DNA from 3 places in the Paenibacillus sp. OK076 genome. Region 2 is predicted to be linked to each of the others. Evidence: riboswitches for the same ligand, from Rfam matches in the RefSeq annotation. Region 2 holds a riboswitch; each other region holds the start of a gene.
The links. A riboswitch is a leader RNA that binds a small molecule or an ion and turns the genes downstream of it on or off. The one in region 2 is predicted to bind thiamine pyrophosphate.
Positions count from the first base shown of each region.

Region 1 (3,139 bases), on a different contig from region 2:
GTCGTTGGCAAATCTCTCATCCTCTCTGTTTACCTTCGTAATTATAGAGATGATGAAGCCTTCCTCATAAGTGAACATTCTGTGAACAATTATAATTTTCCCAAATTAAAAATCGGATTTGACAACCCCGTAGTACAGCCCTATGATATCCCTTAAAATGGTAGAAAAGATCCACTGCATATTTAAAGGAGGATTTTTGATTATGAGTTTTCAAAAGCGCATTGACCACGTCGGCATTGCCGTTCGCGATCTGGAGACCACGCTGCGTTTCTACACGGAGATTGTTGGTCTTGAATTGAAAGACCGGGTAACCCATACCAACGGTGTCATTCAGCTCGCCTTTCTCGGCTTCAACGGAAGCGATGAGACCGAGATTGAGTTGATTCAGGGATACAGCGACAAGCTGCCTTCCGAAGGTACGGTGCACCACTTTGCCATCCATGTCGATGACCTTGAGGCCGAGTATAACCGCATTAAAGAAACCGAGGCCGAGTTTATTGATGGAGAGATGATTACACTGCCTAACGGTTACCGTTATTTCTTCATCTATGGACCTGAAAAGGAATGGATTGAGTTCTTCCAGCGCTAAAAATTGGAGCTGATTTTTATGAACATTTTAATTACCGGTGCAGCCGGAAAAATTGGACGTGACGTGTCCCAACACTTGTCAGAAGCATTTCACCTGCGACTAACAGATTTGAATATCGACAGACTGCATACGTATCAAGGGACAGACCATGAGATCATGACACTGGATGTGACAGATCCCGAAGCCTGTCAGCACGCTTGCGAAGGCATGGATGTGGTTGTACATCTGGCGGGAGATCCTTCCCCGCATGCCGGATTCTATGAATCGTTGTTGGACATCAATATCAAAGGTACATTTAATGTATTCCGTGCAGCCAAGGACCAAGGTGTGCAAAGAGTCATTCTGGCAAGCAGTGCACAGACGATCGAGGGGTATCCCATTGATGCTCAGGTCTATCCAGACATGCCGACACGCCCACGGAATTTGTACGGGGTTAGCAAATGTTTTGGAGAATCGCTTGCTTCCTATTTTGCGTATACCGAAGGTTTACAAAGTGTTGCAATACGTATCGGTGCATATGATGATTTTCAACCGGATGGACCCGTGCTGGAGGCAAGGGATATGAGCGCGTATATTAGTCCGGCTGACTTGTGTAATTTGATGTTCAAAGCAATTACAGCTACAGAGCTGGAGCCCTTCACCATACTGCATGGGATATCGAATAATAGGTTTAAACGGTTGAATCTGGAAGCCACTCAGAAACAGGTAGGCTATGACCCGAAATCCGATGCTTTTGCACTCAGTCAGATTTCCTTATATGATTCGCCACGATAATTGTTGAAAATCACACATCTTAACAGGCCGTTATACATATGTATAACGGCCTGTTTGATAACTTCATACGTGTCCCCATCCAGTTCCTGACTGGACATGCATAGGCCTCTGGCCTATAATTACACATAGTAATGCCCGTAACTTCATAGTTTCCCAGGGGAGTCGGAATAGGCCGACTGAGAGTGTATCCCACCAAGATACTGACCCTTAGACCTGATCTGGATCATGCCAGCGTAGGAATCGGAGTATATCGAATTGGCCCAGCCTCTTTGCTGAGTGCCACATCTCTAACGCCTGCACGCGTCCCGGATTAACGGGGCGCTTTTTTAATGTTCTTTTATATAGCCAGAGAGCTAAAAAAAATGACGTCATCCGGATCATAGCTGGTATAAATCTGTCGATTTATGCAAGATGCTTGGATATGAAGCCAAGGAGTACCCCGTGCCACTGGCCGGACAACATGAAGGAGAGAAATGAAGATGAGATGGCGTAAAATGATGGGCCTAATGCTCTTATGCGTACTACTAGTGGCTGTGGCCGCATGTGGCGGCAAAGAAGCTGCACCTTCAGGAGAAACTGGCAGCAGCAATACCGAAAACAGCAATGAAGGTGACAACGCAGCCCTCAAGGACATTAAAGTAGTGCTGGACTGGACACCAAATACGAATCATACCGGCCTGTATGCGGCCGTAGATCAAGGTTTTTACAAGGCCGAAGGCTTGAACGTAGAGATTGTACAACCAGGTGCCGGTGGCGCAGATACGATGGTTGCATCAAATGAAGTGCCTTTTGGCGTAAGTTATCAGGAGAGCGTGACTCAGGCCCGCACACAAGGCGTACCACTCGTGTCCATCGCTGCGGTTATTCAGCATAACACGTCCGGATTTGCCGCTCCGGTGGATCGAAACATCAAGTCTCCCAAAGATTTTGAAGGCAAAACCTATGGCGGCTGGGGTTCCCCAGTCGAAGAAGCCGTGATGCAATCCATTATGGAAGGTGAAGGCGCCGATGTATCCAAAGTGAAAAACATTAACATGGGTGACGCCGACTTTTTCACCGCTGTGAAACGTGATATCGACTTTGCCTGGATTTTCTACGCGTGGACGGGTATTGAAGCCGAACTGCGCGGCGAACCGATCGACATGTTATATGTGAAGGATTATTCCGAGGCACTGGACTACTACACTCCTGTACTCGTTACCAATGAAAAGACGATTCAGAACGATCCCGAGCTGGTCAAAGCATTCCTGAAAGCCACTTCCGAAGGATATCAATATGCGATTGATCATCCCGAAGACGCTGCGAACATTCTGATCAAGGCCGTACCGGATCTGGATAAGGACCTCGTACTCGCAAGCCAGAAGTGGCTGAGTCCGAAATATCAGGATGACGCACCGCGCTGGGGTGAGCAGAAGCAGGAAGTATGGCAGAACTATACAGATTGGATGTTTAGCAAAAAACTGCTCGATGAGCAGGTAGATGTATCCAAAGCGTATACAAACGAGTTCTTACCCCAATAAAAATTTTTTAAGTTTAACTTTTTTTTACACCAGAACGAAGAGTGCAGAACCCATCTGAAGAAACGAAGTGGTCGCCTTTATCCCCGGATTTTCCCCTTGCGGAAAATGAAATCAAAAAAATTCGGGGATAACAGCGATCGGAAGAGGGTACTGCAATCGGAGTGGTCAAGTGTAAAGCTGGTTTAACTCATGCAATTTAACTCGAAAGGAAAAGTGATCTTTCATGGCAAGCACACTACTTAGCATTCAAGTCATT
Region 1 covers NZ_FOCH01000004.1:121,020-124,158, reverse strand. Annotated here, with positions in the region: gene BMY78_RS25390 (DUF2798 domain-containing protein) at 1-11, opposite strand, end outside; gene BMY78_RS25385 (VOC family protein) at 203-589, shown strand; gene BMY78_RS25380 (NAD-dependent epimerase/dehydratase family protein) at 608-1,363, shown strand; TPP riboswitch at 1,509-1,621, shown strand; gene BMY78_RS25375 (ABC transporter substrate-binding protein) at 1,843-2,883, shown strand; gene BMY78_RS25370 (thiamine-binding protein) at 3,107-3,139, shown strand, end outside.
Region 1: it holds a riboswitch for thiamine pyrophosphate, as region 2 does, so the genes downstream of both, BMY78_RS25375 (ABC transporter substrate-binding protein) here and BMY78_RS14580 (thiamine phosphate synthase) in region 2, are expected to answer to the same signal.

Region 2 (3,139 bases):
GCCACAAATCAAGTCAGCCATGAGGCTCGCTGTAATCGCACTAAGCAATATGCCGTTACGATAGTGTCCAAAAGCAGCGAATAAACCGGGAACACTTTCGCAAGCCCCCACATAAGGCAATCCATCCGGAGTCGAAGGACGGACACCCGCCCACGCTCGGATAAAATGGGCTTCCTTTATGCCAGGTACCCAGTTTGTTGCAGCTGCAAGCAGCTTCTGAATGCCTTGCACCGAAACGTTCATATCTGTTCTTCCAGGAAGGCTTGTTGCACCGATCCATACTTCTCCATTAGCTTTGGGAACAATATATATATCCTCTGCATACACCGTTTTGTCTGGCCTGTACCCGGCATGGTGAGGTGAAAACTGTACGGCTGCAATCTCTCCCTTTACTGGTAAAACAGGCGATTTCAGACCCACATGTCTCATCAATTCTTCACCATGTAACCCTGTAGCAATAATGACATTTCTCGATGTCATCGTTCCTATTGAAGTCTTGATCCCTTGCACTCCATTCACATCCGTATGCAAACGGACATCCTGTACACCTTCCATCACCCTTGCACCCATTGCTTGAGCCGATCTGACATAAGCCTGCGTTAAGTTGACAGGAAGAACCTCGCTCTCGGAAGGTCTGTAAAATGCTCCATACGTATCCCTGTTTAACCATGAAGCTTCCTGTTGGACAGCGACACGATCCCACCAAATATGTTCTGTAGATAAGGTAGACGATCGATTATTCTTGTAACTGCTGACCTCACTGTATGAGCGAAAAGGAGTAATAAAACCTTGCTGTTGCAGCCCCATTTCAACGCCGCTAAGCGCACTGATTCGTTCCTTCTGCTCATGAAGCAAAGCTCTGCTCTGCCGGGCAAGCTTTGCCATCACAGCATGAGTAAATTCCTCACTGTCAGCGGCAAGCATGCCTGCGGCTGCACAGGAAGTTCCACCAGCGATCCGAGCACGCTCAACCAGAAGAACGTCATAACCTCGGGTAGCGAGTTCACATGCGATAGCACAACCGATAACGCCTCCGCCTACAATAATGGTTTCTGCATGAAGCTTGCCTCGAAATTCTGCTCCAACTTTACTCCTCGATACTGTGCCTGGATGATACCCTGAACGATTCCCGCTTCGGCTTCTTGCTTCCTTTCTCATGGCATCATCTCCTTGGTTCGGCGTATTTCTCTGAATCCGTAATCGCCAGTCGCAATGCAGCGGCAGCCAGTTCCGGCTGATCATTCGTCCAAATCGACGAAATCACAGCGGCTCCACGGGCACCAGCAGTTCGAATGGCAGCAATATTCTCCGTTGCAATCCCACCAATCGCGATGACCGGAATTGAAACTTTAGCGCATACCTCTGCTAACGAAGCAAGTCCCCTGGGCTCGAAATTTGGTTTACTGGGTGAGGCATATACATGCCCGTAAAAGAGATAATCCGCTCCACGTTCTTCTGCAACTTTTGCTTCTTCCAGAGAATGAACCGATACTCCTACGCGAAGCCGATTGTTTCTCCTCAACACATCCTTATCGTATTTCCGAATAACTGCTTGACCCCAATGCACACCACCAAGCAACGCATGATGATCAAGCTGAGTGGAGCCATTCAGAATGATTCGGTTAAATGGGACACCTCGTGTTCTGAGACTTTGCGCCCAATACATCTGTTGCTCAAGGGGCAGCTTTTTTTCCCGTATGTGGATATAATCGACCCACCGCCATATATCCTTAGCAATATTCAGAAAAGAGTCCAAGTCTCCTGTACCTGGTGAAACCACATGCAGTTCGAATAATCGTGTTGTTAACTGTTCGTGGAAGATTTCCGTCCTGTTCACCCTCCTCTTGTATGATTTAAGCGGATATAAAACAACAAAAAAGCCACTCCCGTAGGGGAGTGGCCACGAATTTAGAATTCATGGATCAACTGAATGACTGTCGCATGGGATTACTCTATATATACATAATGCATAACAACTACAGAAACCAACATAGTCGCAACGCTGTATACTTAGAAACCGCATGAATCATCTTGCAGGCCATATCGCAAAGTTATCGATAACGCCCTTTGTCATTAGCTGAAACGCGCCACTTCCCTACGCTGGTATGATCCAGATCAGGTACAAAGGGTCCGGAATCGCATTCTTCCATCTCAGCCGCATCGTGCGGCCCCCCTAGTGTTCATATGAAGCTGTAGCCTATGTTACCATAGACACTTTTTTTTGTCACCGTACATTTCCATTTATTACGTTATTGTTTCTCGGACCAAGCTTCAACATCCCACGTTTTGGTAACCCAATCTTCATAAAAATCAGGTTCATGGGATACGAGCAGCACGGTACCCTTGAATTCTTGCAAGGCACGTTTCAGCTCTGCTTTGGCCGTTACATCCAAATGGTTTGTAGGCTCATCGAACAAAATCCAGTTACTTTCACGCATCAGAAGTTTACACAAACGAACTTTGGCTTGTTCACCACCACTAAGCGCGTTAAGCGGACGGGTGATATGCTCATTTTTCAATCCACAACGTGCGAGATGCCCCCGGACTTCATTCTGTGTCAGATGAGAAAATTCATTCCACACATCTTCAATCGGGGTAATGTTTCCTGCACGTACTTCCTGTTCGAAATAGGCTGTCTCCAAATAGTCACCCAAGAAAGTCTTACCGCTGATTGGTGGGATTTTTCCCAAGATGGTCTTGAGCAGTGTGGATTTACCTACACCGTTACAGCCAACAATGGCAATTTTCTCGCCACGCTCAATCGTCATCGTCATTTTGGGCAATAATGCATACGAATATCCAATTTCAAAATCAATGCCCTCAAAGACGGTTTTACTACTCGCCCGGGCATCCTTGAATTTAAATGTGGGTTTGGCCGCTTCGTCTGGACGATCGATCCGTTCGATCTTGCCGAGCTGCTTCTCACGGCTCTTGGCACGACCGGAAGTAGAAGCACGGGCTTTGTTCCGCTGGATGAAATCTTCCTGCTTCTTGATATACTCCTGCTGTTTCTCATAAGCATCAATATGCTGCGCCTTATTCATGTCGGCCATTTCAAGGAATTTGTTATAGTTCGCTGCATAACGCGTCAACTTGGCAAATTCCAGATGATAAATAACGTTAACGACCTCATTCATAA
Region 2 covers NZ_FOCH01000001.1:3,313,960-3,317,098, forward strand. Annotated here, with positions in the region: gene thiO (glycine oxidase ThiO) at 1-1,158, opposite strand, end outside; gene BMY78_RS14580 (thiamine phosphate synthase) at 1,163-1,837, opposite strand; TPP riboswitch at 2,076-2,185, opposite strand; gene BMY78_RS14585 (ABC-F family ATP-binding cassette domain-containing protein) at 2,250-3,139, opposite strand, start outside.

Region 3 (3,139 bases), 3.3 Mb from region 2:
GAAGTGGATCTTTCGAGCTCCTCACCCTTACCGCCCAAGCTTATCTTAATCCCGGGGAGGAATCACTCATTCCGGTGCCCTCCTTTAACTGGTATAAGGGCGCTACGCTGCTGGCAGGCGGGGTCATTCATGAAGTGCCTTTGGTCAACCATTCACTGGATCTGGAGCAATTCCGGCAGCGGATTAATACTTCTACCCGAATCATCTGGCTGTGCAATCCGAATAATCCGACCGGAACCATTTTCACGGCAAATGCCCTGCTTGATTTACTCGAACATGTTCCCTCCCATGTCGTGGTTGTCCTGGATGAAGCGTATTATGAATTCGCGGAAAGTGAAGATTACCCTGATACGGTTAAGCTGCTGGAGCAGTATAATAATCTGATTATTTTGCGGACCTTCTCCAAAATATATGGACTGGCCGGACTGCGTATTGGATATGGCATCGCGAATGAAAGCATCATTGAAGGCATTAACCGGGTCAAGCTGCCCATCAGTCTGACAGCCACATCCCAAGCCGCTGCTTCGGCCAGCCTGGATGATCATGAATTTGTTTCTCATTGCCTGCAATACAATCGTCAGGGACGGGAAACGTTAATGCAATCCTTTGATCAGTGGAAATTACCCTACATCCCTTCCGAAACCAATTTCATCATGGTGGATCTGTTGCAGGATAGCGGCCCGATTACCAAAGAATTGTTGAACAGAGGTATCTCTGTCCGCGGCGGTGCCGAATTCGGTATGCCTACCTGGCTTCGGATTACGATTGGCACACCTGAGCAGATTGTCCGGCTGATCGGTGAGCTTGATTCACTGTTACATTCAAACGATTAGAATAGGTTACTTTCCTAACTCTCATTACGCACACTTCTTTTAAGCCGCCCTCTTTACATTCTGCTTGCATGTGATATATGCTGAACACACAACTGCATATCTTAATCATTGCACTAGGGGAGCCTTGCGGCTGAGACGAATCGAACGATTCGGACCCTTTGAACCTGATCTGGATCATACCAGCGGAGGGAAGTGGAGCGGCCTCTCAGTAAGCGGATTTTTTCATGTTGATGATGAAATTTAATGTGAATTGAACTTACAGACCCACTCATTTCTCCGGAAATGGGTGGGTCTTTTTCGCATTCTTCGGGCAGATCAGAAGGTGTAATTAAAGATCACGCAGTTTGAAGTTTGAATAATAAAGGGGAACGGATCGAGATGGATAACGACATAACCATTCATAACATGAGCTACGCCTTCCCGGGAAAAAGGGATTCCCCCGTGCTCTCCAATGTGTCGATGCGTGTAGCCAAAGGCGAATTCGTCTCGCTCATCGGTTCCAGCGGCTCCGGTAAAAGCACCCTCTTCAAGCTGCTGGCAGGCCTGCTTGAGCCAACCCACGGAACCATTAATATTCCTTGGGTTCAGGAAGGAAAGCGACTGGGGCAGGTGGCCTACATGCCGCAAAAGGACCTCCTGTTACCCTGGCGAACCGTCATGGAGAATTGCATGCTCCCCGCTGAACTTGCTCCAGGTCGGCAGGATAAGGTACGAATTCGAGCGGACATTCTGGCCGGTCTCGACCGATTTGGCTTATCTGGCCACGCGCATGCTTACCCGGACGAGCTGTCAGGTGGCATGCGCCAGCGTGTCGCGCTGCTTCGTACGTTGCTGACAGGTGGCCAGCTCATGCTGCTGGATGAACCATTCGGCGCACTCGATGCCCTGACCAAACGTGAGATGCATCGCTGGCTGCTGGAGTTCTGGGAAGGCTTGGGCAAAACCGTGTTGTTCATCACGCATGACATTGAAGAAGCCCTGCTGCTCAGTGATCGGATTATTCTGTTAACTCCGGTGGGCCAAAGCCAACAGCTGCTGGATCTGACGGTACCTTTGCCGCGTCCAAGACATTCGGACATGATCTACGAACCCGCTCTCGTTCAGATGAGACGACGACTGGAGGAACAATTGCATGCGAGACGGTAACTTGAGAGATAGCACGAAGTATAGCGCAAGAGGTTGGCTTGCCCGTTATGGTCTATTTCTTTTGCTCATGATCCTGCTGCTTGCTCTCTGGGAGTGGATTGTGCGTATGGGATGGGTGCCTTCCTTCATCATTCCAGCCCCGACGGCGATTGTCCGTTCCCTGTATGAGCATCGCCACCTTCTGCTGGGTACACATTTGCCCGCTACCTTGATGGAGGTTGTCGTTGGCTTTGGCTTGTCCATTGGTGCCGGAATTGCACTTGCAACGGGTATGCATATGAATCGGTCGATTGAAAAAGCGTTATATCCCTTCATCGTGATCAGTCAGACGATCCCGCTGATTGCCTTGTCCCCCGTCTTCATCCTGTGGTTTGGCTACACGCTGTGGAGTAAAGTCGCGGTGGTATTCCTGATCGCATTTTTCCCAATTGTGGTGAGCACCTACGATGGCCTGCGCCAGGGTGATCCGGAGCAGCGTGAACTGCTACTGACGATGGGGGCCAGCAAGTGGGATATTTTCCGCAAACTCCAGATTCCACTTGCCCTTCCCTCCTTCTTTTCGGGAATGAAAATGTCTGTGGTTTATTGTGTGGTCGGTGCAACGATCGGGGAATGGCTCGGTGGAAGCAAGGGCCTTGGTTACTTCAGCCGCAGAATGTCGAGCAATATGAACACGGACGCCATGTTCGCCGCCATTGTGCTGTTATCCCTGCTCGGTATCGCCCTGTTTGTACTCCTTGCATGGATGGAGAGAAGATTCGGTACACCACGTCATGCAGGTAGAAGAAAAGCTGGATCATTTCCGGAGGCAGACCTGCCAAAACAGACGTAGTGTGCTTTGCCCAATCCCCTGCTATCGACTAAAAATTACAGCGCAGCGTTATCCCATCTCAGGAATGTAAAACTTATGAATGATAAACAGATAAAAGGAAATGAGGAATTTGAAGCTATGAAGAAAAAACATATCTACTCCCTGCTCCCCACTCTGCTCATGACCCTGTTGCTTACCATCAGCGGATGCGGAAATACGGGTATCAACACACCTGCCACAGATTCAACTTCCAATGCAAAAGATACAGAATCATCTGCGGCCGAGAGGTCATCGGCATCCAAAGACAAGCTGTCCATCATGCTCGATTGGTATCCGAATGCAGTGCATT
Region 3 covers NZ_FOCH01000001.1:6,700-9,838, reverse strand. Annotated here, with positions in the region: gene hisC (histidinol-phosphate transaminase) at 1-833, shown strand, start outside; TPP riboswitch at 939-1,041, shown strand; gene BMY78_RS00055 (ABC transporter ATP-binding protein) at 1,212-1,979, shown strand; gene BMY78_RS00050 (ABC transporter permease) at 1,966-2,811, shown strand; gene BMY78_RS00045 (ABC transporter substrate-binding protein) at 2,929-3,139, shown strand, end outside.
Region 3: it holds a riboswitch for thiamine pyrophosphate, as region 2 does, so the genes downstream of both, BMY78_RS00055 (ABC transporter ATP-binding protein) here and BMY78_RS14580 (thiamine phosphate synthase) in region 2, are expected to answer to the same signal.